One region of the Enterobacter chuandaensis genome, then DNA from elsewhere that is predicted to be linked to it. Evidence: predicted binding sites of a transcription regulator. Region 1 holds the regulator's gene; each other region holds the start of a gene.
The links. The regulator PurR, encoded in region 1, represses purine synthesis genes. The targets are predictions, from matches to a motif close to CANGCAAACGTTTGCNTG.
Positions count from the first base shown of each region.

Region 2: the regulator PurR is predicted to act here: its motif matches at 2,640-2,657, upstream of raiA (ribosome-associated translation inhibitor RaiA).
Region 3: the regulator PurR is predicted to act here: its motif matches at 506-523, upstream of carA (glutamine-hydrolyzing carbamoyl-phosphate synthase small subunit).
Region 4: the regulator PurR is predicted to act here: its motif matches at 2,478-2,495, upstream of purT (formate-dependent phosphoribosylglycinamide formyltransferase).

Region 1 covers NZ_CP097173.1:2,080,957-2,088,844, forward strand. Annotated here, with positions in the region: gene mdtK (MdtK family multidrug efflux MATE transporter) at 1-1,031, opposite strand, end outside; gene MX657_RS10180 (riboflavin synthase subunit alpha) at 1,257-1,898, shown strand; gene cfa (cyclopropane fatty acyl phospholipid synthase) at 1,930-3,078, opposite strand; gene punC (purine nucleoside transporter PunC) at 3,377-4,576, opposite strand; gene punR (DNA-binding transcriptional activator PunR) at 4,691-5,602, shown strand; gene purR (HTH-type transcriptional repressor PurR) at 5,620-6,645, opposite strand; gene MX657_RS10205 (YnhF family membrane protein) at 6,943-7,032, shown strand; gene MX657_RS10210 (MFS transporter) at 7,195-7,888, shown strand, end outside.
Region 2 covers NZ_CP097173.1:3,573,901-3,581,788, forward strand. Annotated here, with positions in the region: gene yfiH (purine nucleoside phosphorylase YfiH) at 1-639, opposite strand, end outside; gene rluD (23S rRNA pseudouridine(1911/1915/1917) synthase RluD) at 636-1,616, opposite strand; gene bamD (outer membrane protein assembly factor BamD) at 1,748-2,485, shown strand; gene raiA (ribosome-associated translation inhibitor RaiA) at 2,755-3,096, shown strand; Phe leader region at 3,207-3,332, shown strand; gene pheL (pheA operon leader peptide PheL) at 3,208-3,255, shown strand; gene pheA (bifunctional chorismate mutase/prephenate dehydratase) at 3,363-4,523, shown strand; gene MX657_RS17215 (SMP-30/gluconolactonase/LRE family protein) at 4,520-5,392, opposite strand; gene tyrA (bifunctional chorismate mutase/prephenate dehydrogenase) at 5,453-6,574, opposite strand; gene aroF (3-deoxy-7-phosphoheptulonate synthase AroF) at 6,585-7,655, opposite strand; gene MX657_RS17230 (DUF2799 domain-containing protein) at 7,870-7,888, shown strand, end outside.
Region 3 covers NZ_CP097173.1:783,086-790,973, forward strand. Annotated here, with positions in the region: gene dapB (4-hydroxy-tetrahydrodipicolinate reductase) at 1-287, shown strand, start outside; gene carA (glutamine-hydrolyzing carbamoyl-phosphate synthase small subunit) at 742-1,890, shown strand; gene carB (carbamoyl-phosphate synthase large subunit) at 1,909-5,133, shown strand; gene MX657_RS03905 (YgdI/YgdR family lipoprotein) at 5,273-5,506, shown strand; gene kefF (glutathione-regulated potassium-efflux system oxidoreductase KefF) at 5,610-6,140, shown strand; gene kefC (glutathione-regulated potassium-efflux system protein KefC) at 6,133-7,888, shown strand, end outside.
Region 4 covers NZ_CP097173.1:2,798,562-2,806,449, reverse strand. Annotated here, with positions in the region: gene edd (phosphogluconate dehydratase) at 1-542, shown strand, start outside; gene kdgA (bifunctional 4-hydroxy-2-oxoglutarate aldolase/2-dehydro-3-deoxy-phosphogluconate aldolase) at 582-1,223, shown strand; gene purT (formate-dependent phosphoribosylglycinamide formyltransferase) at 1,266-2,444, opposite strand; gene MX657_RS13645 (tellurite resistance TerB family protein) at 2,615-3,265, shown strand; gene ptrB (oligopeptidase B) at 3,351-5,411, shown strand; gene exoX (exodeoxyribonuclease X) at 5,408-6,070, opposite strand; gene MX657_RS13630 (nitrilase-related carbon-nitrogen hydrolase) at 6,095-6,745, opposite strand; gene MX657_RS13625 (DNA polymerase III subunit theta) at 6,856-7,086, opposite strand; gene yobA (CopC domain-containing protein YobA) at 7,224-7,595, shown strand; gene copD (copper homeostasis membrane protein CopD) at 7,597-7,888, shown strand, end outside.

The DNA.
Region 1 (7,888 bases):
TAGAGCAGGGCGATCTGCTCACGCAGCGCCACGGTGAAGAGCGCCGTACAGATGGCCATGCAGACACCCACGCCCAGCCCGGTCCGCGCGGCTGTTTGCGCATCCAGCGTTGAACCCTGTCCCAGGCGGAAGCCAACGCGAATCGTCACCGCCGCCGCGAGCGACATCGGCAGGACGAACATCAGGGAGCTGAAGTTAAGCGCAATCTGGTGCCCGGCCACGTTAACAATCCCCAGCGGGGAGACCAGCAGGGCGACCACGGCAAAGAGCGTCACTTCAAAGAACAGGGCCAGCGCAATCGGCAAGCCTAGCTGCACCAGGCGCGTCATGATGTTCCAGTCCGGTGTGCTGAATCTGTTCTCGTTGCGAATATCGCGCATTGAACGGGCGCGTTTTACAAAGGTGATCATCGAGAAGAACATCACCCAGTAAACGGCCGCCGTCGCCACGCCGCAGCCGACGCCGCCCAGCTCCGGCATCCCAAAATGACCATAAATAAAGATGTAGTTCACCGGAATATTGACCAGCAGGCCGATAAAGCCCATCACCATGCCGGGCTTGGTTTTCGCCAGACCCTCACACTGGTTACGCGCCACCTGGAAAAAGAGATAGCCGGGCGCACCCCAGAGCAGGGCGCGCAGGTAGCCGACGGCTTTGTCCGCCAGCGCCGGATCAATATTGTGCATGGCGCGGATGATATGACCTGCGTTCCAGAGCACGACCATGATCAGCACGGAGACAAACCCGGCCAGCCAGAAGCCCTGACGGACCTGATGGGCAATGCGTTCGCGTCGCCCGGAGCCATTGAGCTGAGCGATAACCGGCGTGAGTGCGAGCAGCAGACCATGGCCGAACAGGATGGCTGGAAGCCAGATTGACGTGCCGATGGCAACGGCCGCCATATCGGTGGCGCTGTAGCCACCCGCCATTACCGTATCCACAAATCCCATTGCGGTCTGGGCCACTTGCGCGACGATCACTGGTATTGCCAGTGCCAATAGCTGGCGCGCTTCATTCATGTACTTCTGCACGTGAACACCTTTATTTTGTAGTTATTTGAGAGACTAAAAAAGCCGCCGTAACTGGCAGCAAGAAGAAAATGCAGGGGGGTGCCAGCTATTGTAGCGGGCTTTAGCTATTTATCTAGTGAAAAAATCGCCAGAAAATGCGCTCCGCTGGCAACCTGTTTTTCCAACTGATATTGTGGTGGGATTAAACGGTGTCATCACCGTCCGGAAAAAACAGGAGTTGTAAGCATGTTTACTGGTATTGTGCAGGGCACCGCCAAAGTGGTGTCCATTGATGAAAAACCTAATTTCCGTACTCACGTGGTTGAGCTGCCGGAATATATGCTCGATGGCATCGAAACCGGCGCCTCAATTGCCCATAACGGCTGCTGCCTGACGGTAACCGAAATTAATGGCAACCAGATTAGCTTTGATTTAATGAAAGAGACCCTGCGCATCACTAACCTGGGCGAGCTGGTGGTCGGGGATACCGTCAACGTTGAGCGCGCGGCGAAGTTCAGCGACGAGATTGGCGGCCATCTGATGTCCGGGCACATTATGACCACCGCCGAAGTGGCGAAAATCGTCACCTCGGAAAATAACCGCCAAATCTGGTTTAAAGTGCAGGATCCGGCATTAATGAAATACATCCTCTACAAAGGATTTATTGGCATTGACGGGATTAGCCTGACGGTGGGAGAAGTGACCCCGACGCGTTTTTGCGTGCATTTAATTCCCGAAACGCTGCAGCGCACCACGCTGGGGACGAAAAAACTGGGACATCGCGTGAATATCGAAATCGATCCGCAAACCCAGGCGGTCGTTGATACCGTTGAGCGCGTGCTGGCGGCCAAAGAGGCGGCAATAATTAAAGCCACAGAAGAAGAATAAAAAAATAACCCCGGTTAGCCGGGGTTATTTTTTAGCGGGCGACACGTAATCCGTGTTCAATCCCACGGCTAAAAACAACCTGCCAGAGCTGAATATCGCGCGCGCGAAACGCCCCCGCGCAGGCATTCAGATAATAGCTAAACATCCGCTTGAATCGTTCAGAATAGTTGTCGGCAATGTCAGGCCAGGCTTCCTGAAAACGTGCATGCCACGCCATTAACGTTGTGTCGTAATCCGCGCCGAAGTTATGCCAGTCTTCCATCACGAAATGGGGTTCGCTGGCGTTGGCAATCTGGCGTACGGACGGTAAACAGCCATTCGGAAAGATGTATTTGTTGATCCACGGGTCAACGTTATTGTCGGTCCGCTTAGAGCCGATGGTGTGCAGCAGGAAGATGCCGTCTGGTTTCAGATTACGGTCCACCACCTCGAAATAGGTGTCGTAGTTTTTCGGCCCGACGTGCTCGAACATGCCGACGGAAACGATGCGGTCAAACTGTTCGTTCAGGTCACGGTAATCCTGCAGGCGGATATCCACATCCAGCCCCCGGCAGCGCTCCTGCGCCATTTTTTGTTGCTCGGCGGAGATCGTGACGCCGACCACGCTGACGCCGTAGTGCTTCGACATAAAATACGCCAGCCCGCCCCAGCCGCAGCCGATATCCAGCACGCGCATACCGGGCTGCAGCTGCAGTTTCTCGCTGATCAGGCGCAGTTTGGCCTGCTGAGCCTCTTCAAGCGTCGACGCCTCTTTCCAGTAAGCGCAGGAGTATTGCATGAAAGGGTCCAGCATGCGACTGAACAGATCGTTGCCAAGATCGTAATGCTCTTTGCCGACGATCCAGGCACGTTTTTTACTTTGCAGGTTAAATAGTCGGGCAGAGGCGACACGCAGGGTGTCTTTGAGATTTCGAGGGAGTTGTTTTTCCAGACCGGCACGCAGCACGCTGGCGAAAAAGATATCCAGCCGCTCGCACTCCCACCAGCCGTCCATATAGCTTTCTCCCAGGCCTAACGACCCCTCGCGCAATACGCGTTTAAAAAAGTCGGGATGTTTAACCTGAGGATCGGATGGGGATGATCCGTTGATAGTGATGCCTGCTCGACCTAACAGTTCACTGACGATCCGGGACCAGTTATCGTCCGGAACGCTGACTTCTTCTATACACGATGAACTCATAGCTTCTCCATCACCCTACTGTGATCAGAACCTTAAAACAGCGTAGACGCTTTTTTTGGTTTGTGAGAAATCTCACGGTAAACACCGCGAGGCTAGTATCCGACGTAGAACAGAGGAAGGGAGATAACCCTTGCCGAAATGCCTTCCATGGTAAAACGGGAGCACTCCGGCTCCCGTTAACACTTAATATTTATCGTATTTAATCGAACCAAATTTAGTATAGGCCTCAAAATTTGGTGATTCAATAGAAAATTCTTAGCAACCTAATCACTGAAAATTAACATAGTTTCTGGCGCGATTAGGCATGCGAGGTTTTCACCTGCGTGCTCTCATCCTGTACGCGCTGTGCGGAGGCCTGCATGCGATAACCCAACGCCGCCAGCGCGACGGTAACCAGCATCACGCTGGTTGTTGTCAGCAGCGGCGTGGCAATCAGCGCGGAGACCACCAGGCTTGCCAGGAAGCACAGTCCCAGTTGAAGGGTGTTCTGCAGCGCAGCCGCGCGGCCTGTCGCCTGCGGGAACGGACGCAGCGCCTGCGCCACAACGATAGGGTAGATCGCCCCGTTCGCGATGGCCATCACGCAGAATGGAATCAATATTTCGGCCAGACCTGCGCCCGGAATAAATCCAACGGCCCAGGTGCCGATGACGCTCAGCGCATAGAGCACCAGCAGCCACGGCAGCATCTGCTGACCTTCCCATTTTTGCAGTGCCGCGCGACAGCCGTAACCGCCTACCAGGAACGCGATGGTCTGCGGAACGTAGCTCAGGCCAATGGCCGCCGGGCTGTAGCCCATATCGTGCAGAATAAAGGGCGAACCTGTGAGCCACGCGAAGAAGCTCGCCGAGCAGGCGGCATAGATCAGAACGTTGCCGCGATACGCCTTAGCGCTCAGCAGGGAGGTAAAGGTAATCGGCTTCGCGTCAGCATGCGCCTCTTTTTTATGCGCTGGCTTGAGGGCGAACGCAGGCAGCATCAGCACCAGCGTGATGGCAAACAGCGTGGCAAAGATAGCCTGCCAGTCAAAGTGCGCGAGGATCCAGCTGCCCAGCAGCGGGGCGAGGGCAGGAGAGAGACCCACCAGCGGCATAATGGTGGCGAAAATACGGTTTGTGCGGTTCGCCGGGTAGTAGTCGGTGACCAGCGCCTGCCAGGTCACGGCAGCGGCACAGACGCCGACCGCCTGAACAAACCGCAGCACCAGCAGCCAGGTGGCATCGCGTACCCATAACATTCCCAGACAGCCAACGGCAAAAATAGCCAGCCCCAGCAGCAATACCGGTTTACGACCAAAGCGATCCGAGAGCGGTCCCCAGAGCAGCTGTGCGAAAGCAAAACCGGCGAGGAACAAACTCAAGCTGGCGCTGATGGCGGCAGCAGGGGTTTGCAAATCTTCCTGCATGGCGGCGAAGGCTGGCAGGTACATATCGGTGGCCAAAAAGCCCAGCACGCTTAAGCCGCCGAGCCAGACTAAAAAACCTTTCCTGGGTTGCACTGTTTTATTCTCCTGAGGAGGCAGGTATACATTGGCGCTGAGTGTAGGGAGTGCAAAGCCGCTTGTGAAACGCTAATATTTGGCGGGTGAATTCAAATTTTTTGCAGGCAGAAAATGTGGTCAGATTATTCTCTTGAAGTGGTCGATGCTGTCGCGCGTAACGGCAGCTTTAGCGCTGCGGCGCAGGAGTTGCACCGCGTCCCTTCGGCTATCAGCTATACGGTACGTCAGCTTGAAGAATGGCTGGCGGTTCCGCTGTTTGAACGGCGGCATCGTGATGTGGAATTAACGCCCGCAGGCGCGTGGTTTTTAAAGGAAGGGCGTTCTGTTATCAAAAAAATGCAGATCACCCGCGAGCAGTGTCAGCAGATCGCGAACGGCTGGCGGGGACACCTTTCCATTGCGGTGGATAACATCGTTAAGCCCGAGCGCACCCGGCAGATGATTGTCGATTTTTATCGGCATTTTTCTGACGTCGAGCTGCGGGTCTCGCAGGAGGTGTTCAACGGCGTCTGGGATGCGCTGGCGGACGGCAGGGTAGAGATGGCGATTGGCGCGACCCAGGCGATCCCCGTCGGGGGACGTTACGCCTTTCGCGATATGGGGATGCTGAGCTGGAAATGCGTGGTGGCGAGCGATCATCCCCTGGCGGCGACGGAAGGGCCGCTGAGCGACGATACGCTGCGCAGCTGGCCGTCGCTGGTGCTGGAGGATACCTCCCGTTCACTGCCGAAGCGAATTACCTGGCTGCTGGACAACCAGCGGCGGGTTGTCGCCCCTGACTGGGGATCGTCGGCGACGTGCCTCAGTGCCGGACTCTGCGTAGGCATGGTGCCCGCCCATTTTGCGCGTCCGCGAATCGACACCGGAGAGTGGGTAGAGCTAACGCTGGAGAACCCGTTCCCGGATGCGGCCTGCTGTCTCACCTGGCAACAAAATGATGTCTCGCCCGCCATGGCCTGGCTGCTGGATTATCTGGGTGACAGCGAAACGCTTAACCGGGAGTGGCTGCGGGAGCCAGACTGACTGGCTCCGCAATGAGATTAACGACGATAGTCGCGGAACGGGCCATCCGCAACGGAACGGCGTTCGATGAGGCGAGGGTGAACTTCAATGGACTGCGACTCTTCACGCTTGTTGACGATCCTGTCCAGCAGCATATTGAAGGCCGTTTCACCCAGCGAATCTTTCGGCTGGTGAATGGTGGTCAGCGCTGGCGTGAAGAAGCGCGCGTTGCGCACGTTGTCATAGCCGATCACGGAGATGTCCTGCGGGACGCGCAGGCCAAGCTCGTCGGCGGCGCAGAGTGCACCCATGGCCATGATGTCGCCCCCGCAGAAAACGGCGGTCGGGCGGTGCTGCTGGGAGACGATCTGCTGCATCGCGCGGTAGCCTGATTCCGGCTCGAAGTCACCCTGCACGATCCAGTTTTCCGGCACGGTAATCAGCGCTTCTTCCATCGCTTTCATAAAGCCGGCCAGGCGGCCCGCGCCGGTGTTGCGTTCCAGCGGACCCGGGATCACGCCAATCTCGCGGTGGCCGCGTTCGATCAGATAACGGCCCGCCATGTAACCGCCTTCGAAGGCGTTATCGATGACGGAGTCGGTGAAGTCGGCGCGCGCTTCGCCCCAGTCCATCACCACCATAGGGATATGGCGATACTCTTCCAGCATCAACAGCACGGATTCCGGGTACTCGGAGCACATTACCAGCAGGCCATCCACGCGCTTTTGCGCCATCATCGATAGATAGGCACGCTGTTTTTCAATGCTGTTCCACGCGTTGCCCAGAATCAGGGTATAGCCTTTCTGGAAGCAGTTTTTCTCTACCGCTTCAATGATCTCGGCAAAATAGGCCGCTTCGCTGCTGGTCGCCAGCAGACCAATAGACTTGGTGTGATTAACCTTGAGGCTACGCGCAACCGCACTCGGTGAGTAGTGCAGTTCTTTGATCGCTGCCCAGACGGCGTTGCGCGTCTCTTCCGCCACAAAGCGGGTTTTGTTAATTACATGTGATACGGTTGTAGTGGAAACGTTTGCGCGTTTTGCTACGTCTTTAATTGTTGCCATTAAATGTCACTCCAGACCATATCCTAAACTCCTGAAAAACTTGAAGGTAAACGTTTGCCTTCTCTCACCCTTATCGCGCAATTTTGGATTGCGGTACGCCAGGAAAACGACACGGGACGTCAGGAGGGGGTCAATGGCCGGTACGCTAATAAATTTAGCGTGGAATTTTGGCCTATCTTGATGAAAAGGGGAAGAGCTAAAGTGTTTATCAGCTTAAATCCAGGAAGATTTTTGAGCTAAACTATGCAAAAATGAGCAAGCTCACTTTTCGTGGGGGGATTAAAAGGAAAAAAATTGATGAGTTCCGATCTGAAGTTTTCGCTGTTCACCACCGTTATTGTGCTGGCTCTGATTGTCGCGGCTGGCCTGACGGCTGCGCTGCACTGATTTACGCGGGGGGAGAGCCTTCTCCCTCCCGATCGCCTGATTGTTACTTCTCTGGCAAAAATCTTTTGCCATTTTGTTAACTTCTCATTTTTTGTGATTGATGTCATGCTTTCCGCTTCTTTGTTCTGTGTCACCACATGACACGGCATCCGGAGTTGACGCATGAAAATCAATTTTCCCCTGCTGGCCCTGGCGATTGGCGCTTTTGGGATTGGCACCACTGAATTCTCCCCGATGGGGTTACTGCCTGTTATCGCCCGGGGCGTGGACGTCTCGATCCCGGCCGCCGGGATGTTAATCAGCGCCTACGCCATCGGCGTGATGGTGGGCGCGCCGCTGATGACGCTTCTGCTTTCGCACCGCGCGCGCCGCAATGCGCTGATTTTCCTGATGGCGATTTTTACCCTGGGCAACGTGCTTTCGGCCATTTCGCCGGACTACACCACCCTGATGCTGTCGCGCATTCTGACCAGCCTTAACCACGGCGCGTTCTTCGGGCTGGGGTCGGTCGTGGCCGCAAGCGTGGTGCCAAAACACAAGCAGGCAAGCGCCGTGGCGACCATGTTTATGGGGCTGACGATTGCCAACATCGGCGGCGTACCGGCGGCCACCTGGCTGGGCGAAGCGATTGGCTGGCGGATGTCCTTCCTGGCGACAGCCGGGCTGGGCGTGGTTGCGATGGTGGCGTTGTTCTTCTCTCTGCCGAAAGGCAGCGCCGGCGAACGTCCGGAAGTGCGTAAAGAGCTGGCGGTCCTGATGCGTCCGCAGGTGCTCTCCGCGCTGCTCACCACGGTGCTGGGGGCAGGGGCGATGTTTACCCTCTACACCTATATTTCACCGGTGCTGCACGATATCA
Region 2 (7,888 bases), 1.5 Mb from region 1:
TCCGCCGAAGATCTGGGTCACGCCAGAATTATTCAGGCGCTGGCGGGCAAGCTGGTAAATATCGGCCAGATATTTATCTCCCGAAGGCAGGAAAGCTTCCACTGCTTGCGGATCTTTTTCCATGAATGCTTCGCGAACCTCCGGCCCCACTTCAAAAGCGCGAGGGCCAATGGCCGGGCCAAGCCAGGCCATGATATTGGCTGGCTCATCGTTAAAGCAGGCGATAGTTTCTTCGAGCACGCCTTCACACAGGCCACGCCAGCCCGCGTGCGCTGCTGCCACCTCCGTACCGGCACGGTTACAAAACAGCACCGGCAGACAATCGGCGGTCATCACCGCACAAACCGTTCCCGGCGTATTACTGTACGAGGCATCAGCGCGTTTAGAAGCATAGGGCTCCCCCGTCAACTTCAGCACCGCGTTACTGTGAACCTGTTCCAGCCAGACCGGTTTCGACGGCAGATTCCCCGCAGCAAACAGACGCTTACGGTTTTCTTCAACGTGTTCCAGGTTGTCGCCACAGTGCGCACCGAGGTTCAAAGACGCCCACGCGTCCTGGCTTACGCCACCGATACGGGTTGAACTGCAGGCGGCCACGCCTTCAGGTAGTGGCCACGCCGGGACAATCAGTTTGGTCATAACCAGTCCACTTGATCCTTATGTTCTTCGAAATCAGCACGCATGGCGTCAATAAGTTCCACCATATCCTGCGGGATAGGCGCATGCCATTCCATCTGAATGCCTGTAATCGGATGATAAAGACGCAGCATGGTCGCGTGCAGCGCCTGACGATCGAATTTACGCAGTACGCTGATGAACTCGTCCGACGCGCCTTTTGGCGGACGCGGACGACCGCCGTATACCTGATCCCCCACCAGCGGATGGGTAATGTGCGCCATGTGTACGCGGATCTGGTGAGTACGACCGGTTTCCAGGCGCAGGCGCAGGCGCGTATGAATACGGAAGTGCTCCATAATGCGATAGTGCGTCACTGCCGGTTTACCCATCGGATGCACCGACATATGGGTACGTTTCGTCGGGTGACGGCTGATCGGCTCTTCTACCGTGCCGCCAGCGGTCATGTGCCCAATCGCCACCGCTTCATATTCGCGGGTGATTTCACGCAGCTGCAGCGATTCCACCAGACGGGTCTGCGCAGGAACCGTTTTCGCCACCACCATCAACCCGGTGGTGTCTTTATCCAGACGGTGCACGATGCCCGCGCGCGGGACATCTGCGATCGGCGGATAATAATGGAGAAGTGCGTTGAGTACCGTACCGTCAGGATTTCCCGCCCCCGGATGAACAACCAGGTCGCGCGGCTTGTTGATCACCAGAATGTCATCATCTTCATAAACGATGTCCAGTGGGATATCCTGCGGCTCGAAGCGGATTTCCTCTTCGATTTCAGCATTGATGGCAACAGCTTCCCCACCAAACACTTTCTCTTTTGGTTTGTCCCAGATCTTGCCGTTTACCAGCACGCGCTGGTCAAGGATCCATTCTTTTATGCGTGAACGCGAATAATCAGGGAACAATTCGGCCAAAGCCTGATCTAAGCGTTGACCGAGCTGATTTTCGGAGACTGTTGCGGTGAGTTCTACTCGTTGTGCCATAAACTGCTTCTTTGTTTAACGTTGGGTTTTACGGCTTTGCCGTTTAATATAGTGTGCTATTGTAGCTGGTCTTAATCGGGAGCAGGAACAGAGTTTCTCCCGGACAAACATTTGAGGAAAGTCAAAACGTCATGACGCGCATGAAATATCTGGTGGCAGCGGCCACGTTGAGCCTGGCTTTGGTGGGCTGCTCCGGTTCGAATGAACAGGTCCCTGACAATCCGCCGAATGAAATCTATGCGACTGCACAACAAAAGTTGCAGGACGGTAACTGGAAACAGGCGATAACGCAACTGGAAGCGTTGGATAATCGCTATCCATTTGGTCCGTATTCGCAGCAGGTACAGTTAGATCTTATCTACGCCTACTACAAAAATGCCGACCTGCCGCTGGCTCAGGCAACTATCGATCGTTTCATGCGTCTGAACCCGACTCATCCTAACATCGACTACGTCATGTACATGCGCGGCCTGACCAACATGGCGCTGGACGACAGCGCCCTGCAGGGCTTCTTCGGTGTGGATCGTTCCGACCGTGACCCGCAGCATGCGCGCGACGCCTTCAATGACTTCTCCAAGCTGGTGCGCGGCTATCCAAACAGCCAGTACGTGACTGACGCCACCAAACGTCTGGTGTTCCTGAAAGATCGTCTGGCGAAATATGAGTACTCCGTTGCGGAATACTATACCCGCCGTGGCGCATGGGTTGCGGTGGTTAACCGCGTAGAAGGTATGCTGCGTGATTATCCGGATACTCAGGCAACGCGTGACGGCCTGAAGCTGATGGAAAATGCTTACCGTCAGATGCAGATGACCGCTCAGGCTGAGAAAGTGGCCAAAATCATCGCCGCCAACAGCAGCAACACCTGATATTGCCTCAATGCAAAACGGCAGCCCGAAGGCTGCCGTTTTTTTTATTCATTCCAGAGCGCCGCTGAAGCGCTTTAGCCTCAACACATCCAGTCAACTATGGCTCCAATTTTTGCCTTCGACAAGGTAAATCTCACCTCTTCCTGTCCTGCCTCACAAAAAAGATTCCCTGACAAAAACCGACAAAATAACGTGATCTAAATCACACATTTTGACATTAGGTCGGGTATGCTGGAATCACCAAGACGGAAAGACAAGAGGTAAAATTTATGACAATGAACATTACCAGTAAACAAATGGAAATTACTCCGGCAATTCGCCAGCACGTCGCAGACCGTCTCGCCAAACTGGATAAATGGCAAACACATTTGATTAATCCACATATCATCCTGTCCAAGGAGCCGCAGGGTTTCATCGCTGACGCAACTATCAATACTCCAAACGGCCATCTGGTCGCCAGCGCAAAACATGAGGATATGTACACCGCTATTAACGATTTGATCAACAAGCTGGAACGGCAGCTCAATAAAGTGCAACACAAAGGCGAAGCCCGTCGCGCCACTACATCGGTGAAAGACGCAAGCTTTGCGGAAGAAGTTGAAGAAGAGTAATCCTTTAAATTGAGTGTACCGCCAACGCGCCTTCGGGCGCGTTTTTTGTTTTTTATTGACAGGGTGAAAACAGTGCGGGTACTTTAACGGTATCAATCACAGGATGACTTTATGAAACTCACGCCGTTCTTCTTCGCATTCTTTTTTACCTTCCCCTGAACGGGAGGCGTTTCGTCGTGTGATAAAGAATGCGAAGACGAACAACAAGGCCTCCCACACCGGGGGGCCTTTTTTATTGATAACGATAAAATGAGACAGGCAACACTATGACACCGGAAAACCCGTTACTGGATTTGCGCGTAAAAATCAGCGCGCTGGACGAGAAATTACTGGCGCTGCTGGCCGAACGCCGCGCACTTGCCGTTGAAGTGGGAAAAGCCAAACTGGATTCCCATCGCCCGGTACGTGATATCGACCGCGAGCGCGATCTGCTGGAGCGTCTGATCCAGCTCGGTAAAGCGCATCACCTCGATGCCCACTACATCACCCGGTTGTTCCAGCTCATCATTGAAGACTCCGTACTCACTCAGCAAGCGTTACTCCAGCAGCATCTGAACAAAACCAATCCGCACTCTGCGCGTATCGCCTTCCTCGGTCCGAAAGGCTCTTATTCTCACCTGGCCGCACGTCAGTATGCTGCACGCCATTTCGAAGAATTTATTGAGAGCGGCTGCGCGAAGTTTGCTGATATTTTCAATCAGGTAGAAACCGGCCAGGCGGATTACGCCGTGGTGCCGATTGAAAACACCAGCTCCGGCGCGATTAATGACGTCTACGATCTGCTCCAGCACACCAGCCTGTCGCTGGTTGGCGAGCTGACGATCCCTATCGATCACTGCGTGCTGGTCTCCGGCTCCACCGACCTGAGCAAGATCGAAACGGTCTACAGCCATCCTCAGCCGTTCCAGCAGTGCAGCCAGTTCCTGAACCGCTATCCGAACTGGAAAATTGAATACACCGAAAGCACCTCGGCGGCGATGGAAAAAGTGGCGCAGGCTAACTCGCCAACCGTCGCTGCGCTTGGCAGCGAAGCGGGCGGCGCGCTGTATGGTTTACAGGTGCTGGAACGCAACCTGGCAAACCAGACGCAAAACATCACCCGCTTCGTGGTGCTGGCCCGCAAGGCAATCAACGTGTCAGACCAGGTGCCGGCGAAAACCACGCTGCTGATGGCGACCGGTCAACAGGCCGGCGCGCTGGTTGAAGCCCTGCTGGTGCTGCGTAACCACAACCTGATCATGACGAAGCTGGAATCACGTCCGATCCACGGTAACCCGTGGGAAGAGATGTTCTACCTCGATATCCAGGCCAACCTGGAATCTGCCTCTATGCAGAAAGCCCTGCGCGAGCTGGGTGAAATCACCCGTTCTATGAAAGTGCTGGGCTGCTACCCAAGCGAAAACGTCGTCCCGGTCGATCCGATCTAACGTTCGATAAACCGACTTTTCTTCATCCCTGCCACACTCACCGGCAGGGTGAAGATGGCGCCGGAGAGCGGATACTTCGCCACCTCCTCCGCGTCCATATTTTCCCGCGTGGTGGTAATGAACAGTGTTTTCATATCATCGCCGCCAAAGCAGACCATCGTCGGGCAGCGTACCGGCAGTCGATACTCTTGCAGTTGCTCCCCTTGCGGTGAAAAGCGTGCGATACGCCAGCCGTCAAACAGCGCGCTCCAGTAACAGCCTTCCACATCCATCGCCGCACCATCCGGTATGCCTTCCCCCTCTTTAAACTGATGAAATACCTCACGCTTGCCGGGTTCACCCTGTTCATCAACTGGCGTACGATAAATAACGCCGTTTGGCGTGTCTGAGGTAAACATCCACTGCTGATCCGGGCTAAACGCTAAGCCGTTATGCCCGTGAATATCACACTGGATCACTTTTGGTGTCAGGTCGTTATCAATACGCATCAGCAGGGCTCCGTTGTAATCCCCCGGCCCCCAGAACGTACCCGCGTAGAACCGCCCCTGATGGTCAGTGCCTCCATCGTTAAATCGGGCCAGCTGCGGGTTAGAGGGGTTATCACACACCTTGCGGCGCAGCAGGCCGTGTTTATCGGTCAGCCAGATACCCGTTCTCATCGCAACGATAAAACCACCCTGCTCGCGCAGCGCGAAACAGCCCACCTCCTCATGGAAAGAGAGCACTGTATGTTCCGCCGTCGGCAGATGGTAGCGGTGGATCTCTCCTTCCAGAATATCGGCCCAGTAGAGTGCATTCTCTTCTGCGCTCCACGTCGGGCATTCGGGCAGATGCCCGGTGTAGTTTAACAGCAGCTGCGGTTCGGCCATGACAGTTCCTCAAAATGAAAAAAGCCAGCATTGCTGGCTTTCAGTATATACATCATCGTATTACTGGCGACTGTCATTTGCCTGACGCAACAGCGTTCGGCTCTCGCTCTGGAAACGCTGCGCATAATCGCCGAACCAGTGCTCGACCTTGCGGAAGCTGTCGATAAACGCCTGCTTGTCTCCGTGCTCCAGCAGCGTAATGGCTTCGCCAAAGCGCTGATAGTAGCGCTTAATCAGCGCCAGATTGTTTTCGGAAGACATAATAATGTCGGCGTACAGCTGGGGATCCTGAGCAAACAGACGCCCGACCATCGCCAGCTCCAGACGATAGATAGGTGAAGAGAGCGCCAGAAGCTGTTCAAGCTGGACGTTCTCTTCCGCCAGATGCAGGCCGTAGGCAAACGTCGCAAAGTGGCGCAGCGCCTGAATGAACGCCATGTTCTGATCGTGCTCGACCGCGCTAATGCGATGCAGCCGCGCGCCCCAGACCTGAATCTGCTCCAGGAACCACTGGTAGGCTTCCGGCTGACGGCCATCGCAGTAAACCACCACCTGTTTCGCCAGGCTACCGCTGTCCGGGCCAAACATCGGGTGCAGACCCAGCACCGGGCCATTATGCGCAGCCAGCATTGCCTGCAGTGGACCATTTTTGACAGAGGCCAGATCCACCAGGATGCAATCTTTCGGTAAAGGAGGAAGCTTCCCGACGATCTGCTCCGTCACGTGGATCGGCACGCTGACGATAACCATCCCGGCATCTTTCATCAGTTCCGGTGCCTGCGCCCAGTCCTCTTTTTCCAGAATGCGTACCTGATAGCCAGAAAGGGTCAGCATTTTCTCGAACAGGCGCCCCATCTGCCCTGCCCCGCCGACGATCACCACCGGACGCAGGGACGGACAGAGGGTCTTAAAGCCCTTATCGTTTTCGCTGGAATAGGATTCGCGCATCACGCGACGCAGAACATCTTCAATCAAATCCGGTGAAACGCCCAGCGCCTGCGCCTCTTTACGACGGGAGGCAAGCATAGAGGCTTCGCGCTCCGGGACGTAAATCGGCAGGCCGTATTTGCTTTTAACTTCACCGACTTCGGCCACCAGCGCCATGCGGCGCGCCAGCAGGTCCAGCAGCGCCTTATCCACTTCATCAATTTGATCGCGCAGTGCGGTCAATTCAGCAACCATAACTAACCTCTTAAGCCAGACGCGTCGCCAGCTGGCCGTTCAAATCTTTGTGGATCTCTCGCAGCAGCGCATCGGTGGTTTCCCAGCTGATGCAGGCATCCGTCACGGAGACGCCGTGCTTCATGGCGCTGCGCGGCTGTTCAGATGACTGATTGCCTTCATGAATATTGCTCTCAATCATCAGTCCGATAATAGAACGGTTGCCGTCTTTGATCTGCGCGACCACGGATTCCGCAACCGCAGGCTGGCGACGGTAATCTTTATTCGAATTACCATGACTGCAATCTACCATCAGTGCCGGGCGCAGTCCCGCCTGCTCCATCTCTTTTTCACACTGCGCCACGTCCGCCGGGCTGTAGTTTGGCGCTTTCCCGCCGCGCAGAATCACGTGACCGTCCGGGTTACCCTGCGTTTGCAGCAGGCAAACCTGGCCCGCCTGGTTGATACCGACGAAACGGTGCGGCATGGCGGCAGCGCGCATGGCGTTGATCGCCGTCGCCAGGCTGCCATCAGTGCCGTTTTTAAAACCAACCGGCATCGACAGGCCAGACGCCATCTCGCGGTGGGTTTGCGACTCCGTGGTACGCGCACCAATTGCGGACCAGCTGAACAGATCGCCCAGGTACTGCGGGCTGTTTGGATCCAGCGCTTCGGTTGCCAGCGGCAGACCCATGCTGACCAGTTCCACCAGCAGGCGACGCGCAATCTTCAGGCCTGCTTCCACATCAAACGAGCCATCCATGTGCGGATCGTTAATCAATCCTTTCCAGCCAACGGTCGTACGTGGCTTCTCAAAATAGACGCGCATTACCAGGTAGAGGCTATCGCTGACCTCCTCCGCTAATGCTTTAAATCGACGGGCGTACTCAATGGCGGTTTCAGGATCGTGAATAGAACAAGGCCCACAGACCACCAGCAGGCGCGGATCGCGGCCAGCGATGATGTCTAAAATGGTCTGGCGTGAGTGCTCAATCTGAGCCTCCTGCGCGACGCTCAGCGGAAATTCTGCTTTCAGTTGATCCGGGGTAATCAAAACCTGTTCGTCAGTGATATGTACGTTGTTCAGCGCGTCTTTTTGCATGATAGCGATCCTGTAAAGCTCGTTTGCGATAGTTGTTTTCCTCAATGAGGTGGAGCAACGATACCATAACAAGTAAAGATTTCAATCCAAAATACGTAAATATTACTTTACAGCACTCAATTTAAAGCAAAAACATGCCATAAGATATGTAAAGTTTAAATTACACAGCAGTTTTCTACCGCCAGGCTATGCTGAAGAAAAAAGGAGAATGGCTATGCGTTCAATTGCTCTCG
Region 3 (7,888 bases), 1.3 Mb from region 1:
CTCATGCACTTGATAAAGATTTAAAAGACTGCGCGGTCTATACCCGCGAAGGTCACACCGGCGAACGCGTGCCGGGCACAATTGGTTTCGCAACGGTTCGTGCGGGCGACATCGTCGGCGAACATACCGCGATGTTCGCCGATATTGGCGAGCGTGTGGAGATTACGCATAAAGCGTCCAGCCGGATGACGTTTGCCAACGGGGCCGTTCGCTCGGCACTATGGTTAAAAGATAAGAAAGATGGTCTTTTTGATATGCGAGATGTGCTCAATCTCAACAATTTGTAAGCTTTATTACCCATCGTGATGTGGTTATTGCAGTCGTAATTGTTTGATTGCATAGGGCAATATTTTATTGCCCTTTTATTTTGTATATTTCATCTCTGTTTTATATTGTTTTCCTTGAAAATTTATCTTTTCTCTTCTTTTTGCGTTGCCAAAATGTAAATTTTGACCAAATGGTCCACTTTTATGCGTTGCGACCTGTTCTTTTGCATTAAACTTCGCACGCAAGCGATTTCTACAGTGATTTACCTGATCTTTTTACCGCTTAAGTCACTCCCAGCCCGCCAGGCTCGCAAAAGACTAAACAAAATATCCGTTTTAAGTTGACTTTTATCCACCAAATCCCCAGAATGCCGCCGTTTGCCAAAAATCCGCTGGCAACACATTTGCATTGATTCATGACGCGGTTATGAATTAATATGCAAATAAAGTGAGTGAATATTCTTCGGAGGGTGTTTTGATTAAGTCAGCGCTATTGGTTCTGGAAGACGGAACCCAGTTTATCGGTCGGGCCATAGGGGCAACGGGTTCGGCGGTTGGGGAAGTCGTTTTCAATACTTCAATGACCGGTTATCAAGAAATCCTCACTGATCCTTCCTATTCTCGCCAAATCGTTACTCTTACTTATCCTCATATCGGCAATGTCGGCACCAATGCGGCTGACGAAGAATCTTCTCAGGTACATGCGCAAGGCCTGGTCATTCGCGACCTGCCGCTGATTGCCAGCAACTTCCGCAACACCGAAGACCTCTCTTCTTACCTGAAGCGCCATAACATCGTGGCGATTGCCGATATCGATACCCGTAAGTTAACGCGTCTGCTGCGCGAGAAGGGTGCACAAAACGGCTGCATCATCGCGGGTGATAACCTCGATGCGGCGCTGGCGCTGGAAAAAGCGAAAGCCTTCCCGGGCCTGAACGGCATGGACCTGGCGAAAGAAGTGACGACCACCGAAGCCTACAGCTGGACGCAGGGGAGCTGGACGCTTGAAGGCGACCTGCCGGAAGCGAAAAAAGAGAGCGAGCTGCCGTTCCACGTAGTGGCTTACGATTTCGGCGCCAAGCGCAACATCCTGCGCATGCTGGTTGACCGCGGCTGCCGCCTGACGGTGGTTCCGGCACAAACGTCTGCCGAAGACGTGCTGAAGATGAATCCGGACGGTATTTTCCTCTCTAACGGTCCTGGCGACCCGGCGCCATGCGATTACGCCATCGCCGCCATCAAGTCCTTCCTGGAAACCGACATTCCGGTATTCGGCATCTGCCTCGGCCATCAGCTCCTGGCGCTGGCGAGCGGTGCGAACACCGTTAAGATGAAGTTCGGCCACCACGGTGGTAACCACCCGGTGAAAGACATCGACAACAACACGGTGATGATTACCGCGCAGAACCACGGTTTCGCCGTCGATGAAGCGTCAATGCCGGCTAACCTGCGCGTGACCCACAAATCACTGTTCGATGGCACCCTGCAGGGCATTCATCGCACCGATAAGCCAGCATTCAGCTTCCAGGGTCATCCGGAAGCCAGCCCGGGCCCACACGACGCCGCGCCGCTGTTCGATCACTTCATCGAACTTATCGAGCAATACCGTAAGACCGCTAAATAATCAGGAGCCGAGAAGACCATGCCAAAACGTACAGACATAAAAAGCATCCTGATCCTTGGCGCTGGCCCGATCGTCATCGGCCAGGCCTGCGAATTCGACTACTCCGGTGCGCAGGCGTGTAAAGCCCTGCGTGAAGAGGGTTACCGCGTCATCCTGGTCAACTCTAACCCGGCGACCATCATGACCGACCCGGAAATGGCCGATGCAACCTACATCGAGCCGATTCACTGGGAAGTGGTGCGTAAAATCATCGAGAAAGAGCGCCCGGATGCGGTGCTGCCGACCATGGGCGGCCAGACGGCGCTGAACTGCGCGCTGGAGCTGGAGCGTCAGGGCGTGCTGGCCGAGTTTGGCGTGACCATGATTGGTGCGACCGCCGACGCGATTGATAAAGCAGAAGACCGTCGCCGCTTCGACGTGGCGATGAAGAAAATCGGCCTCGACACCGCGCGTTCCGGTATCGCGCACAACATGGAAGAAGCGTTGGCCGTTGCGGCAGAAGTGGGCTATCCGTGCATCATCCGTCCATCGTTCACCATGGGCGGCACCGGCGGCGGTATCGCCTACAACCGCGAAGAGTTCGAAGAGATTTGCGAACGCGGTCTGGATCTCTCCCCAACCAAAGAGCTGCTGATTGATGAATCGCTGATTGGCTGGAAAGAGTACGAGATGGAAGTGGTGCGTGATAAAAACGACAACTGCATCATCGTCTGCTCCATCGAAAACTTCGATGCGATGGGTATCCACACCGGTGACTCCATCACCGTTGCGCCAGCCCAGACCCTGACCGACAAAGAGTATCAAATCATGCGTAACGCCTCGATGGCGGTACTGCGTGAAATCGGCGTGGAAACCGGCGGTTCTAACGTGCAGTTCTCCGTTAACCCGAAAACCGGCCGTCTGATTGTTATCGAAATGAACCCGCGCGTGTCCCGCTCCTCCGCGCTGGCCTCTAAAGCGACCGGCTTCCCGATTGCGAAGGTGGCGGCGAAACTGGCGGTGGGTTATACCCTCGACGAGCTGATGAACGACATTACCGGAGGCCGCACGCCAGCGTCCTTCGAGCCGTCCATCGACTACGTTGTGACTAAAATCCCTCGCTTTAACTTCGAGAAATTCGCGGGCGCGAACGACCGTCTGACCACCCAGATGAAATCTGTCGGTGAAGTGATGGCAATTGGCCGTACGCAGCAGGAATCCCTGCAGAAAGCGCTGCGCGGCCTGGAAGTGGGCGCGACCGGCTTCGACCCGAAAGTGAGCCTGGACGACCCGGAAGCGCTGACCAAAATTCGCCGCGAGCTGAAGGACGCGGGGGCAGAGCGTATCTGGTACATCGCCGATGCCTTCCGTGCGGGCTTGTCCGTCGACGGCGTGTTCAACCTGACCAATATCGACCGCTGGTTCCTGGTGCAGATTGAAGAGCTGGTGCGTCTGGAAGAGAAAGTGGCAGAGCTGGGCATCAACGGCCTGGACGCTGACTTCCTGCGCATGCTGAAGCGTAAAGGCTTTGCCGATGCGCGTCTGGCTAAGCTGGCGGGCGTGCGTGAAGCGGAAATCCGCAAGCTGCGTGACCAGTACGACCTGCACCCGGTCTACAAGCGCGTGGACACCTGTGCGGCAGAGTTTTCAACCGACACCGCGTACATGTACTCCACCTATGAAGACGAGTGTGAAGCGAACCCGTCCGTTGACCGCGACAAGATTATGGTGCTTGGCGGTGGTCCAAACCGTATCGGCCAGGGCATCGAGTTCGACTATTGCTGCGTACACGCCTCGCTGGCGCTGCGCGAAGACGGGTACGAGACCATCATGGTCAACTGTAACCCGGAAACGGTTTCTACCGACTACGACACCTCTGACCGCCTCTACTTCGAGCCGGTTACCCTGGAAGATGTGCTGGAAATCGTACGCATTGAGAAGCCAAAAGGCGTTATCGTGCAGTATGGCGGCCAGACTCCGCTGAAGCTGGCGCGCGCGCTGGAAGCGGCGGGCGTACCGGTTATCGGTACCAGCCCGGATGCGATTGACCGTGCAGAAGACCGCGAGCGTTTCCAGCAGGCGGTTGACCGCCTGAAGCTGAAACAGCCGGCGAACGCCACCGTGACCGCCATTGAACAGGCTGTCGAGAAGGCGAAAGAGATTGGCTACCCACTGGTAGTACGTCCTTCCTACGTGCTGGGTGGCCGCGCGATGGAAATCGTTTATGACGAAGCCGACCTGCGTCGCTACTTCCAGACTGCGGTGAGCGTCTCCAACGATGCGCCAGTGCTGCTCGACCGTTTCCTCGACGACGCGGTGGAAGTGGACGTTGACGCCATCTGCGACGGCGAAATGGTGCTGATTGGCGGCATTATGGAGCATATCGAGCAGGCAGGCGTGCACTCCGGTGACTCAGCCTGTTCTCTGCCAGCGTACACCCTCAGCCAGGAAATCCAGGACGTGATGCGCCAGCAGGTGCAGAAGCTGGCCTTCGAGCTGCAGGTTCGCGGCCTGATGAACGTCCAGTTCGCGGTGAAAGATAACGAAGTCTACCTGATTGAAGTCAACCCGCGTGCGGCGCGTACCGTACCGTTCGTCTCTAAAGCGACCGGTATTCCACTGGCGAAAGTGGCGGCGCGCGTGATGGCTGGCCAGACGCTGGCACAGCAGGGCGTGACCAAAGAAATCATCCCGCCGTACTACTCGGTGAAAGAAGTGGTGCTGCCGTTCAACAAATTCCCGGGCGTTGACCCGCTGTTAGGGCCAGAAATGCGCTCTACCGGGGAAGTGATGGGCGTGGGCCGTACCTTCGCGGAAGCGTTCGCCAAGGCGCAGCTGGGAAGTAGCTCCACCATGAGAAAATCGGGCCGTGCGCTGCTCTCCGTTCGCGAAGGCGACAAAGAGCGCGTGGTTGACCTGGCCGCCAAGCTGCTGAAACAGGGCTTCGAGCTGGATGCAACCCACGGTACGGCGATTGTGCTGGGTGAAGCCGGTATTAACCCGCGTCTGGTGAACAAGGTGCATGAAGGGCGTCCGCATATTCAGGACCGTATCAAGAATGGCGAATACACCTACATCATCAACACCACCGCAGGTCGCCAGGCGATTGAAGACTCCAAGCTGATCCGCCGCAGCGCGCTGCAGTACAAAGTACACTACGACACCACCCTGAACGGCGGTTTCGCGACGGCCATGGCGCTGAACGCAGATGCCACCGAGAAGGTGATTTCAGTGCAGGAAATGCACGCGCAGATTAGCAAGTAAGACAAATTGCCCGGTGCCGTTTGGTTGCCGGGCATTTTTCCTATCTTCAGAACCTTCTGGTTTTTCATCCGCTTTCAGTCAGTTAGCCTAAAATTGTTAGGTCGATAACGAAATTCAACTGAGAGCAGGGGAAAACACCATGCAAAATAAACTACTGATCGCTTCCGTTCTGGCTGCCACTGCAATGTTTACCGTGGCGGGCTGTTCCTCTAACCAGGCCGTAAAAACCACCGATGGCAAAACTATCGTGACCGACGGGAAACCGCAGGTGGATGACGATACCGGTCTGGTGTCATATAAAAACGCCGAAACCGGTCAAACTGAGCAGATTAACCGCGACCAGGTTAAATCCATGGGCGAGCTGGATAACTAATTCAGAATTCTGACGTAAGCCCGTCAATAATATTCACTATTAGCCTGTTGAATTACTGACTACACTCTTTTGTTAAAAGAAAGCAGTAACAACAGGCTAATCAATGATTCTGATAATTTATGCGCACCCTTATCCGCAGCACTCGCATGCGAATAAGCGGATGCTTGAGCAGGTAAGGACGCTTGATAACGTAGAGATACGTTCCCTCTATGAACTCTATCCCGATTTTAATATCGATATCGCCGCCGAACAGGAGGCGCTCTCCCGCGCCGATCTGATCATCTGGCAGCACCCCATGCAGTGGTACAGCACGCCCCCGCTCCTGAAACTGTGGATTGATAAAGTCTTCTCCCACGGCTGGGCGTACGGCCACAACGGCCATGCGCTAAAAGGCAAAAGCCTGATGTGGGCGGTGACCACCGGAGGAGGCGAAAGCCACTTTGATATTGGCGCTTTCCCGGGGTTTGATGTGCTGGCGCAGCCGCTGCAGGCGACGGCACTTTACTGTGGACTGACCTGGCTCCCGCCTTTTGCGATGCACTGCACGTTTGTTTGCGATGATGAAACGCTGCAGGCCCAGGCTCGCCACTACAAACAACGCTTACTTGAGTGGCAGGAGACGCACCATGGATAGCCATACGCTGATACAGGCGCTGATATATCTCGGCGCAGCGGCCCTGATTGTGCCGGTGGCGGTACGCCTGGGGCTGGGCTCGGTTCTTGGCTACCTGATTGCAGGCTGCGTCATCGGGCCGTGGGGCTTTCGTCTGGTGACGGATGCGGAGGCGATCCTCCATTTCGCTGAGATTGGCGTCGTGCTGATGCTGTTTGTGATTGGCCTGGAGCTGGATCCGCAGAGGCTGTGGAAGCTTCGCGCCTCGGTATTCGGCGGAGGATCGCTGCAGATGGTGGCCTGCGGCCTCCTGCTGGGTGGGTTCTGCATTCTGCTGGGCATGGAGTGGAAGGTCGCGGAGCTGATTGGTATGACGCTGGCGCTCTCCTCGACGGCGATTGCCATGCAGGCGATGAACGAGCGTAACCTGACGGTCTCGCAGATGGGACGCAGCGCGTTCTCGGTACTGCTGTTCCAGGATATTGCCGCTATTCCGCTGGTGGCGATGATCCCGCTGCTGGCCGCAAGCGGCTCGTCTACCACGCTGGGCGCTTTCGCGCTGTCGGCACTGAAGGTGGTGGGTGCGCTGGCCCTGGTGGTGCTGCTTGGTCGTTACGTAACCCGTCCGCTGCTGCGGTTTGTTGCCCGTTCTGGCCTGCGCGAAGTGTTCAGCGCCGTGGCGCTGTTCCTGGTGTTTGGCTTTGGTTTGCTGCTGGAGGAAGCCGGGCTGTCGATGGCGATGGGGGCATTCCTCGCAGGCGTTCTGCTGGCGAGCTCTGAATACCGTCACGCGCTGGAAAGCGATATCGAACCGTTCAAAGGACTGCTGCTGGGGCTCTTTTTCATCGGCGTGGGGATGTCCGTCGACTTCGGCACGCTGGTCACGCATCCGCTGCGGATCGTCATCCTGCTCGTCGGTTTCCTGGTCATTAAAATGATGATGCTGTGGCTGATTGCACGTCCATTGAAGGTGCCAAACAAACAGCGTCGCTGGTTTGCCGTACTGCTGGGGCAGGGGAGCGAATTTGCTTTTGTGGTGTTTGGTGCCGCGCAGATGGCAAACGTGCTCGATCCCGAGTGGGCGAAAGCGCTGACGCTTGCTGTTGCGCTGTCGATGGCCGCGACGCCTGTGCTGCTGGTGGTGCTGACGCGTCTGGAAAAATCAGGTAGCGAGCAGGAGCGCGAAGCCGACGAGATCGACGAGGAGCAGCCGCGCGTCATCATCGCCGGATTTGGCCGCTACGGGCAGATCGTGGGTCGTTTATTGCTGTCGAGCGGGGTGAAAATGGTCATCCTCGATCACGACCCCGATCATGTCGACACCCTGCGTAAATTTGATATGAAGGTGTTTTATGGCGACGCGACCCGCGTCGATCTGCTGGAGTCCGCCGGGGCGGCAAAAGCTGAGGTGTTGATTAACGCCATTGACGATCCGGAAACCAGCATGCAGATGGTGGAACTGGTCAAAGAACATTTCCCGGGGCTGACCATTATCTCCCGCGCGCGTGATGTGGATCATTACATCCGGCTGCGTCAGGCGGGCGTAGAGGCACCGGAGCGTGAAACGTTCGAAGGTGCGCTGAAGTCTGGCCGTATGGCGCTGGAAAACCTTGGGCTCGGGGCATATGAAGCGCGTGAACGTGCGGATCTGTTCCGCCGATTTAACACCGGGATGGTGGAAGAGATGGCGGCGATGGCCGGCAGTACGGCCACGGAGCGTGCGGCGGTGTTTAAACGCACCAGCGCGATGCTCACAGAAATCATTAACG
Region 4 (7,888 bases), 720 kb from region 1:
GCGGCAACCTTGGTCGTGCGGTGATGAAGACCTCTGCCGTACCGGAAGAGAACCAGGTTATTGAGGCCCCGGCGGTGGTGTTTGAAAGCCAGCATGACGTGTTGCCCGCCTTTGACGCCGGTCTGCTTGATAAAGACTGTGTGGTGGTGGTGCGTCATCAGGGGCCAAAAGCGAACGGCATGCCAGAATTACATAAACTTATGCCACCACTTGGTGTATTATTGGACCGCCGTTTCAAAATTGCGTTAGTGACCGATGGACGCCTCTCCGGGGCATCCGGTAAAGTGCCTTCTGCCATCCACGTCACGCCTGAAGCCTACGACGGCGGTTTGCTGGCAAAAGTGCGCGACGGTGACATGATCCGCGTGAACGGCCAGACAGGTGAGTTAACCCTGCTGGTGGATGACGCCGAGCTGGCGGCACGTCAGCCCCATATTCCTGACCTGAGCGCATCGCGCGTGGGGACCGGACGCGAAATGTTCAGCGCGCTGCGTGAGAAACTCTCCGGTGCGGAGCAGGGCGCAACCTGTATTACGTTTTAAGACGACTTGATTTTAACGATCTGGCGAGAGAGAACTCTGATGAAAAACTGGAAAACAAGTGCAGAAGCAATCCTGACCACTGGCCCTGTCGTGCCGGTTATCGTGGTAAACAAGCTGGAGCACGCTGTGCCAATGGCGAAAGCGCTGGTTGCGGGCGGCGTTCGCGTTCTGGAAGTGACCCTGCGTACCGCCTGCGCAATGGATGCCATTCGCGCCATCGCTAAAGAAGTGCCGGACGCTATCATCGGTGCGGGTACCGTTCTCAACGCGCAGCAGCTGGCGGACGTGACCGAAGCGGGCGCGCAGTTCGCTATCAGCCCGGGCCTGACCGAACCGCTGCTGAAAGCAGCAACCGAAGGCACTATTCCTCTCATCCCGGGTATCAGCACCGTTTCTGAGCTGATGCTGGGCATGGACTACGGTCTGAAAGAGTTCAAATTCTTCCCGGCTGAAGCGAACGGCGGCACCAAAGCGCTGCAGGCAATTGCGGGTCCATTCTCTCAGGTACGCTTCTGCCCGACGGGCGGTATCTCTCCGGCCAACTACCGTGACTACCTGGCGCTGAAAAGCGTGCTGTGCATCGGCGGTTCATGGCTGGTTCCGGCGGATGCGCTGGAAGCGGGCGACTGGGATCGCATCACGAAACTGGCTCGCGAAGCGGTTGAAGGCGCGAAGCAGTAAGTCATTCTCAGCATGAAAAACGGGCCTTTCGGCCCGTTTTTTTTATCCTGCTACCTTAACGTTCGCAGCCGCGGCTTTTGCTCTTGCCACGGCTTCGTCAACGTTTTCCCCGGTGGCTAACGCCACGCCCAGACGACGGGTGCCATCGATCTCCGGCTTGCCGAACAGACGGACCTGCAGGCCTGCGCCAACCGCACCTTCGACGTTATCAAACGTCACATTCTGGCTGGTCAGCTGCGGCAGGATCACCGCAGACGCCGCCGGGCCGTACTGACGGATGCCGCCAACCGGCAGCCCAAGGAAGGCGCGCACGTGCAGGGCGAACTCGGAGAGATCCTGCGAAATCAGCGTGACCATGCCGGTGTCATGCGGGCGCGGGGAGACTTCGCTGAAAATCACCTCGTCACCGCAGACGAACAGCTCCACGCCGAACAGGCCGTAACCGCCCAGGGCCAGAACGGTTTTACGGGCGATCTCCCGGGCACGCTCCAGCGCCAGGGCGCTCATCTGCTGCGGCTGCCAGGATTCGCGGTAATCGCCATCTTCCTGACGGTGACCGATCGGGTCGCAGAAATGGACGCCGTCCACGGCGCTGACGGTGAGCAGAGTGATTTCGAAATCAAACTTCACCACGCCTTCTACAATGACGCGACCGGCCCCGGCACGGCCACCCTGTTGCGCATAATCCCATGCGCTGTCCAGCGTGCTGCTGTCGCGGATAAAACTTTGCCCTTTTCCGGAAGAGCTCATCACCGGCTTAATGATGCACGGGTAGCCAATCTCTTCAACGGCCTGCAGGAATGCGGCTTTGTCACCCGCAAAACGGTAGCCTGAGGTAGGCAGCCCCAGCTCCTCCGCCGCCAGGCGGCGAATGCCTTCACGGTTCATGGTCAGTTTTGCCGCTTTGGCGCAGGGCACCACGCGCTGGCCTTCCTGCTCAAGGGCGATCAGCGTATCGGTTGCGATAGCTTCAATTTCCGGCACAACAAAATCCGGTTTCTCCTGTGCAATGAGCGTACGCAGGGCATCACCGTCCAGCATGTTAATCACATAAGAACGATGGGCAACGTGCATGGCGGGCGCGTCGGCGTAGCGGTCTACGGCAATCACTTCCACACCTAAACGCTGGCACTCAATGGCAACTTCTTTACCCAGCTCGCCCGATCCCAACAGCATCACGCGCGTCGCCGCAGGGCGCAGCGCGGTTCCTAAACGAGTCATAACATTCCCCCTGAAAAAGATGCGCGCAGTATAAACGAAAACGTTTGCGTCTGTCTTGCGCAGGGCAAATGGGTGGATAAGAAATTTGCGCTTCTTTAGGCTTGATGGACATTTCCTGACGCCTGCTCGCTTACGCTGGGTAACATGTTAACCGTTAAGTGAGGGAAACCATGTCAGGCTGGTTAAATCAACTGCAATCCATGTTAGGGCAGAAAACGTCAGGTTCCGGCGACCAGGGGTTGAGCAAGCTGCTGGTGCCGGGGGCGCTCGGTGGGCTGGCAGGGCTGCTGGTTGCCAATAAATCCTCACGCAAGCTTCTGGCGAAGTACGGTACCGGCGCGCTGCTGGCCGGGGGCGGCGCTATCGCTGGCACCGTGCTGTGGAACAAATATAAGGACAAGGTGCGGGCGGCGCACCGCGATGAACCCCACTTTGGGGAGCAGACTTCGCCGCTGGATCTGCGCACGGAGCGGCTCATCCTGGCGCTGGTATTTGCCGCGAAAAGCGACGGGCACATTGATGATAATGAAAGAGCGGCTATCGAACAGCAGCTGCGCGAGGCGGGTGTTGAAGAGCAGGGCAGAACGCTGGTGGCGCAGGCCATTGAGCAGCCGCTCGATCCGCAGCGTCTGACACTGAGCGTGAAAAATGAGGAAGAGGCGCTGGAGCTCTATTTCCTTAGCTGTGCCGCCATAGATATCGATCACTTTATGGAGCGCAGCTATCTCAACGCCCTCGGCGACGCGCTGAAGATCCCTCAGGATGTGCGCGAGGGGATAGAAAAAGATATCCGGGAGCAAAAACAGGCGCTACAGGGCTAACTCGCGCCCCCATGGTCATGTTTCGCTTGCATCATGCGTGGGTTTTGCCAACCTTATAGGGTGTAAAACTCAAAAGAATGATGACATGCCACCGAAAGCCCGACGTACTCCTTATGCGATCACCACGCATGGCGATACGCGTATAGACAACTATTACTGGCTGCGGGACGATTCACGTTCCCGGCCAGAGGTGCTCGACTACCTGCACGAGGAAAATGACTATGGCCGCAGGGTCATGGCCAGCCAGCAGGCGCTTCAGGACCAGCTGCTGAATGAAATGGTGCAGCGTATTCCACAACGCGACATCTCCGCACCCTGGACCAAAAACGGCTATCGCTATCGCCATATTTACGAGCCCGGCAATGAGTACCCGATTTATCAACGACAGTCGGTATTAAGCGCCGAGTGGGATGAATGGGACATTCTGCTGGATGCTAACCAGCGTGCAGCTCACAGCGAGTTTTATACCCTGGGCGGTATGTCCATCTCTCCGGACAATATCATTATGGCGCTGGCGGAGGATTATCTCTCCCGTCGCCAGTACGGCCTGCGTTTTCGCAATCTGGAAACCGGCAACTGGTATCCGGAAATGCTGGAAAACGTCTCCCCGGATTTCGTCTGGGCGAACGATTCTGAGACGGTCTACTACGTTAAAAAGCACGCCTCCACGCTGCTGCCTTATCAGGTGTGGCGCCATACCGTAGGCACGGACTCTGCCGATGACGAGCTGGTTTATGAAGAGAAAGATGAAACGTTTTATGTCAGCTTGCATAAAACTTCCTCGCGTCACTACGTGATTATCTTTCTGGCCAGCGCCACCACCTCTGAAGTCTTGCTGCTGGATGCCGAACTGCCTGATGCCCAGCCGCTCTGCTTCCTGCCGCGTCGCAAAGATCACGAGTACAGTCTGGATCACTTCCAGCACAGCTTTTATCTGCGCTCGAATCGCGAGGGCAAAAACTTCGGCCTCTACAAAACCAAAGTGCGCGACGAGCGAAAGTGGGAGGTGCTCATTCCCGCGCGGGATCAGGTAATGCTGGAAGGGTTCACGCTGTTTACCGACTGGCTGGTGGTGGAGGAGCGCCAGCGGGGGCTGACCAGTATCCGGCAAATCAACCGTAAAACGCGCGAGGTGATAGGGATAGCATTCGACGATCCGGCCTACGTCACGTGGATCGGCTTCAATCCTGAACCTGAATCGTCCCGGCTGCGCTACGGTTACTCGTCGATGACCACGCCGGATACGCTCTTCGAGCTGGATATGGACACCGGGCAGCGCCAGGTGCTTAAGCAAACCGAAGTGAAGGGCTTTGATTCCGACAATTACCGCAGCGAGCACCTGTGGGTCACCGCGCGCGATGGCGTGGAGGTGCCGGTTTCACTCGTTTATCACAAGGCACATTTCCAGAAGGGGAAAAACCCGATTCTGGTCTACGGCTACGGCTCCTATGGCTCCAGCATGGATGCCGACTTCAGCAGCAGCAGATTAAGCCTGCTCGACCGCGGCTTTGTTTTCGCCATTGCCCATATTCGCGGCGGCGGCGAGCTGGGGCAGCACTGGTATGAAGACGGTAAATTCCTGAAAAAGAAAAATACCTTCAACGACTATCTCGACGTCTGCGATGCGCTGATTGAACAAGGCTATGGCGATCCGCAGCTCTGCTTTGGCATGGGCGGCAGCGCGGGCGGAATGCTGATGGGGGCCGTCATCAACCAGCGCCCGGATCGCTTTAAGGGCATTATTGCGCAGGTTCCGTTTGTTGATGTGGTTACCACCATGCTCGATGAGTCCATTCCGCTGACGACCGGGGAGTTCGAAGAGTGGGGTAACCCGCAGGACGAAACCTATTATCGCTATATGAAAGAGTACAGCCCGTATGACAACGTGGAAGCGAAAGCGTACCCGCACATGCTGGTCACCACCGGATTGCACGATTCACAGGTGCAATACTGGGAACCGGCTAAGTGGGTGGCAAAACTGCGGGAACTAAAGACCGATGATAACCTGTTGCTGCTCTGTACCGATATGGACTCCGGACACGGGGGGAAATCGGGGCGATTCAAATCCTACGAAGGGGTGGCGCTGGAGTATGCCTTTTTGATCGGCCTGGCGCAGGACACATTGCCAGGCCGTACTGAGCGTTAAGCTTCGCCCAGGTAATGTTTCAGGGTTAAGCGCAGCTCCGGGCTCATCTTGTCGAGGTTATTATACAGCCAGCGCAGATAGCCCGGATCTTTATCCGCGATATCCGATACCGCTCTCCCGCGGTATTTGCCGAAGGTGAACGTCGTCAGCAGCGCAGGGCGCCCGGTGATCGTTGCCATATCATCAGGCGTCCAGCCGGAGGTATTCATAATGTCTATGAGCAGCGCGGCGGTGATATAGCAGTCATACAGGGCGCGGTGATGGTGCAGACCTTCCGGTGTCCTGACGCTGAGCTTGCGGGATTTATACAGCGCCATATTGCTGTATTTGATCCCAGGCCAGAGGCGGCGCGCCAGCTTCATGGTGCAAATCCATTCCCCGGGCATTTCAGGAAGTACCCGACGGTCAAAGCTGGCGTTGTGAGCGACGTACCATGGGCTGCCATAGTAGTGCGGGATGACGTCTTCTATCCAGGGTTTATCCGCCACCATTGATTCTGTGATGCGATGGATAGCCATGGCCTGTGGGCTAATCGGGCGATCGGGGCGCACCAGATGGCTCATCGGGTTGACGATTTTACCGTCAACCACGTCGACCGAGGCCACTTCCACAATTCCGCCCTGAAGATCGCAAGTTTCGGTATCAATGACGCGCAGCATTAAAATCTCCTGAGCTTAAAACGCTTAGCCTAAAGGAATGATATCGCCTTGCCAACCCTGTCTGTTGCGCGTGCCCGTTAACAGAAGCTCACCTTTATCCGCCCGAACGATCAGCTGGCCCTTTTCGTCCCATAACGCGCTGCCCGCGCTGGCATTCGCCATTAACACCGCGATGGCATACCTGTGAGCAAAGCGCTGCAGAGTGCTGATGGACTGCCGCCAGCGATAATCCCTTACCGACTGACAGCTGGTGAACAGCGCCGCCTGCGGATCAAGATTCGGGGAATCGCTTTGCGCATCCACGATCGTGAGCTGTTTCTCCCCGGGCACCAGGCTGGCGCCGCTCCCCTGAGGGTAGCGCAAAATGCAGTTACGAGAGGGGGTAAACAGCGCAAGGCCTTTCTGGCGCTGGCCATTTCGTTCAACGGGAAGGCCTGCAATAAGGGTAATGCGGTAAAAATGCGCCGCCTTTAGTAATGGCAGGAGCAGCGCGTCATCGGGCGGAGGCGGCAATGCCGTCGTGCCCGGGCCGGTTAGTGAGAGTTCAGGAAAGACCAGTAAATCGCACGCCTGCTGCGCTGCTTCGGCAATGAAGTGGAGATGGTGCGCAACATGGTCCTCAACGCTGGGGTGCTGCCCGCCGTACTGGGCTGCCGCAATATTCCAATGTGACATCGTGACTTCCTTATACACTGAGTCGCAGGGATTTAAGAATACACCTAATTTAATCAGGGTTTTCTTATCCTGCCAGATTCCACGTAAGGAAGTGTAACGGCTCGTTAAGCTTATTTAACTTTTGGCTCGTACGGCAAGCGGGAGAGGTTGACCGAGGCGAGACGGTGGGCAATTAACCTTTCGCGAAACCAGTCGCGCAGATGGGCGGGTTGTTCACGTTCCACAACTTCAGCCACGATGGGCATGTTATAACGCTCTTTGAAAGCGACGCCAGCGGCAGCGAGATCGACATTCACTTTATCCATCTCGTCCTGAGGAAGGGCGGCCAGATTGATCTTCATTACCTTCTCCTTATTATGCGGCGGCAACGTTACCGCGATTGCGCGACGATGACAAGCGGAGGCGGGATGTTCCTCGACTCGTTTATTATACAGCGTTATTCTTTAGCATACAGACATAACAAAAAGGAATGATTGCGATGGGTTTATCCGCTTCCCGCGCGGTATGCGCACTGGTTTTTCTGGCCTCAACGGTAACCTCACCCTCAGTACTGGCGCATGCGCATCTTAAACAGCAGAGCCCGGCAGCAGACAGTCAGGTGGCGGCTCCGCAGGTACTGACGCTGAATTTCTCCGAAGGCATTGAACCTGGATTTAGCGGGGTCGTGGTGACGGACGCACAAAAGCAGGTTATCAAAACGGGTACCGCTTCGCGCGATGAAAAGAACAAGGCGCAGCTGACCGTTCCGCTGGAACAGACGCTGGTGCCTGGCACTTACCGGGTGGACTGGCATGTGGTTTCCGTGGATGGCCACAAAACCAGGGGCAGCTATCACTTTAGCGTGAAATAGCATGCTGGCACTGTTATATGTGGGGTTGCGCTTCATCCATTTTGCGGCGCTGATGCTCGTTTTTGGCAATGCGCTTTACAGCGTCTGGTTTGCGCCCTCCGGGCTGCACCGCCTGATGGCACGCCGTTTCCAGTCACAGCAGAGAGCGGCGTCGCTCATTAGCCTGGCAGCTGCGCTTCTGATGTTTATGCTTCAGGGCGGGTTAATGGGCAACGGCTGGGGCGATGCGGTTAACCCGCAGGTCTGGCAAAGCGTGCTGGGCACGCGGTTTGGCGGCGTCTGGCTGTGGCAAA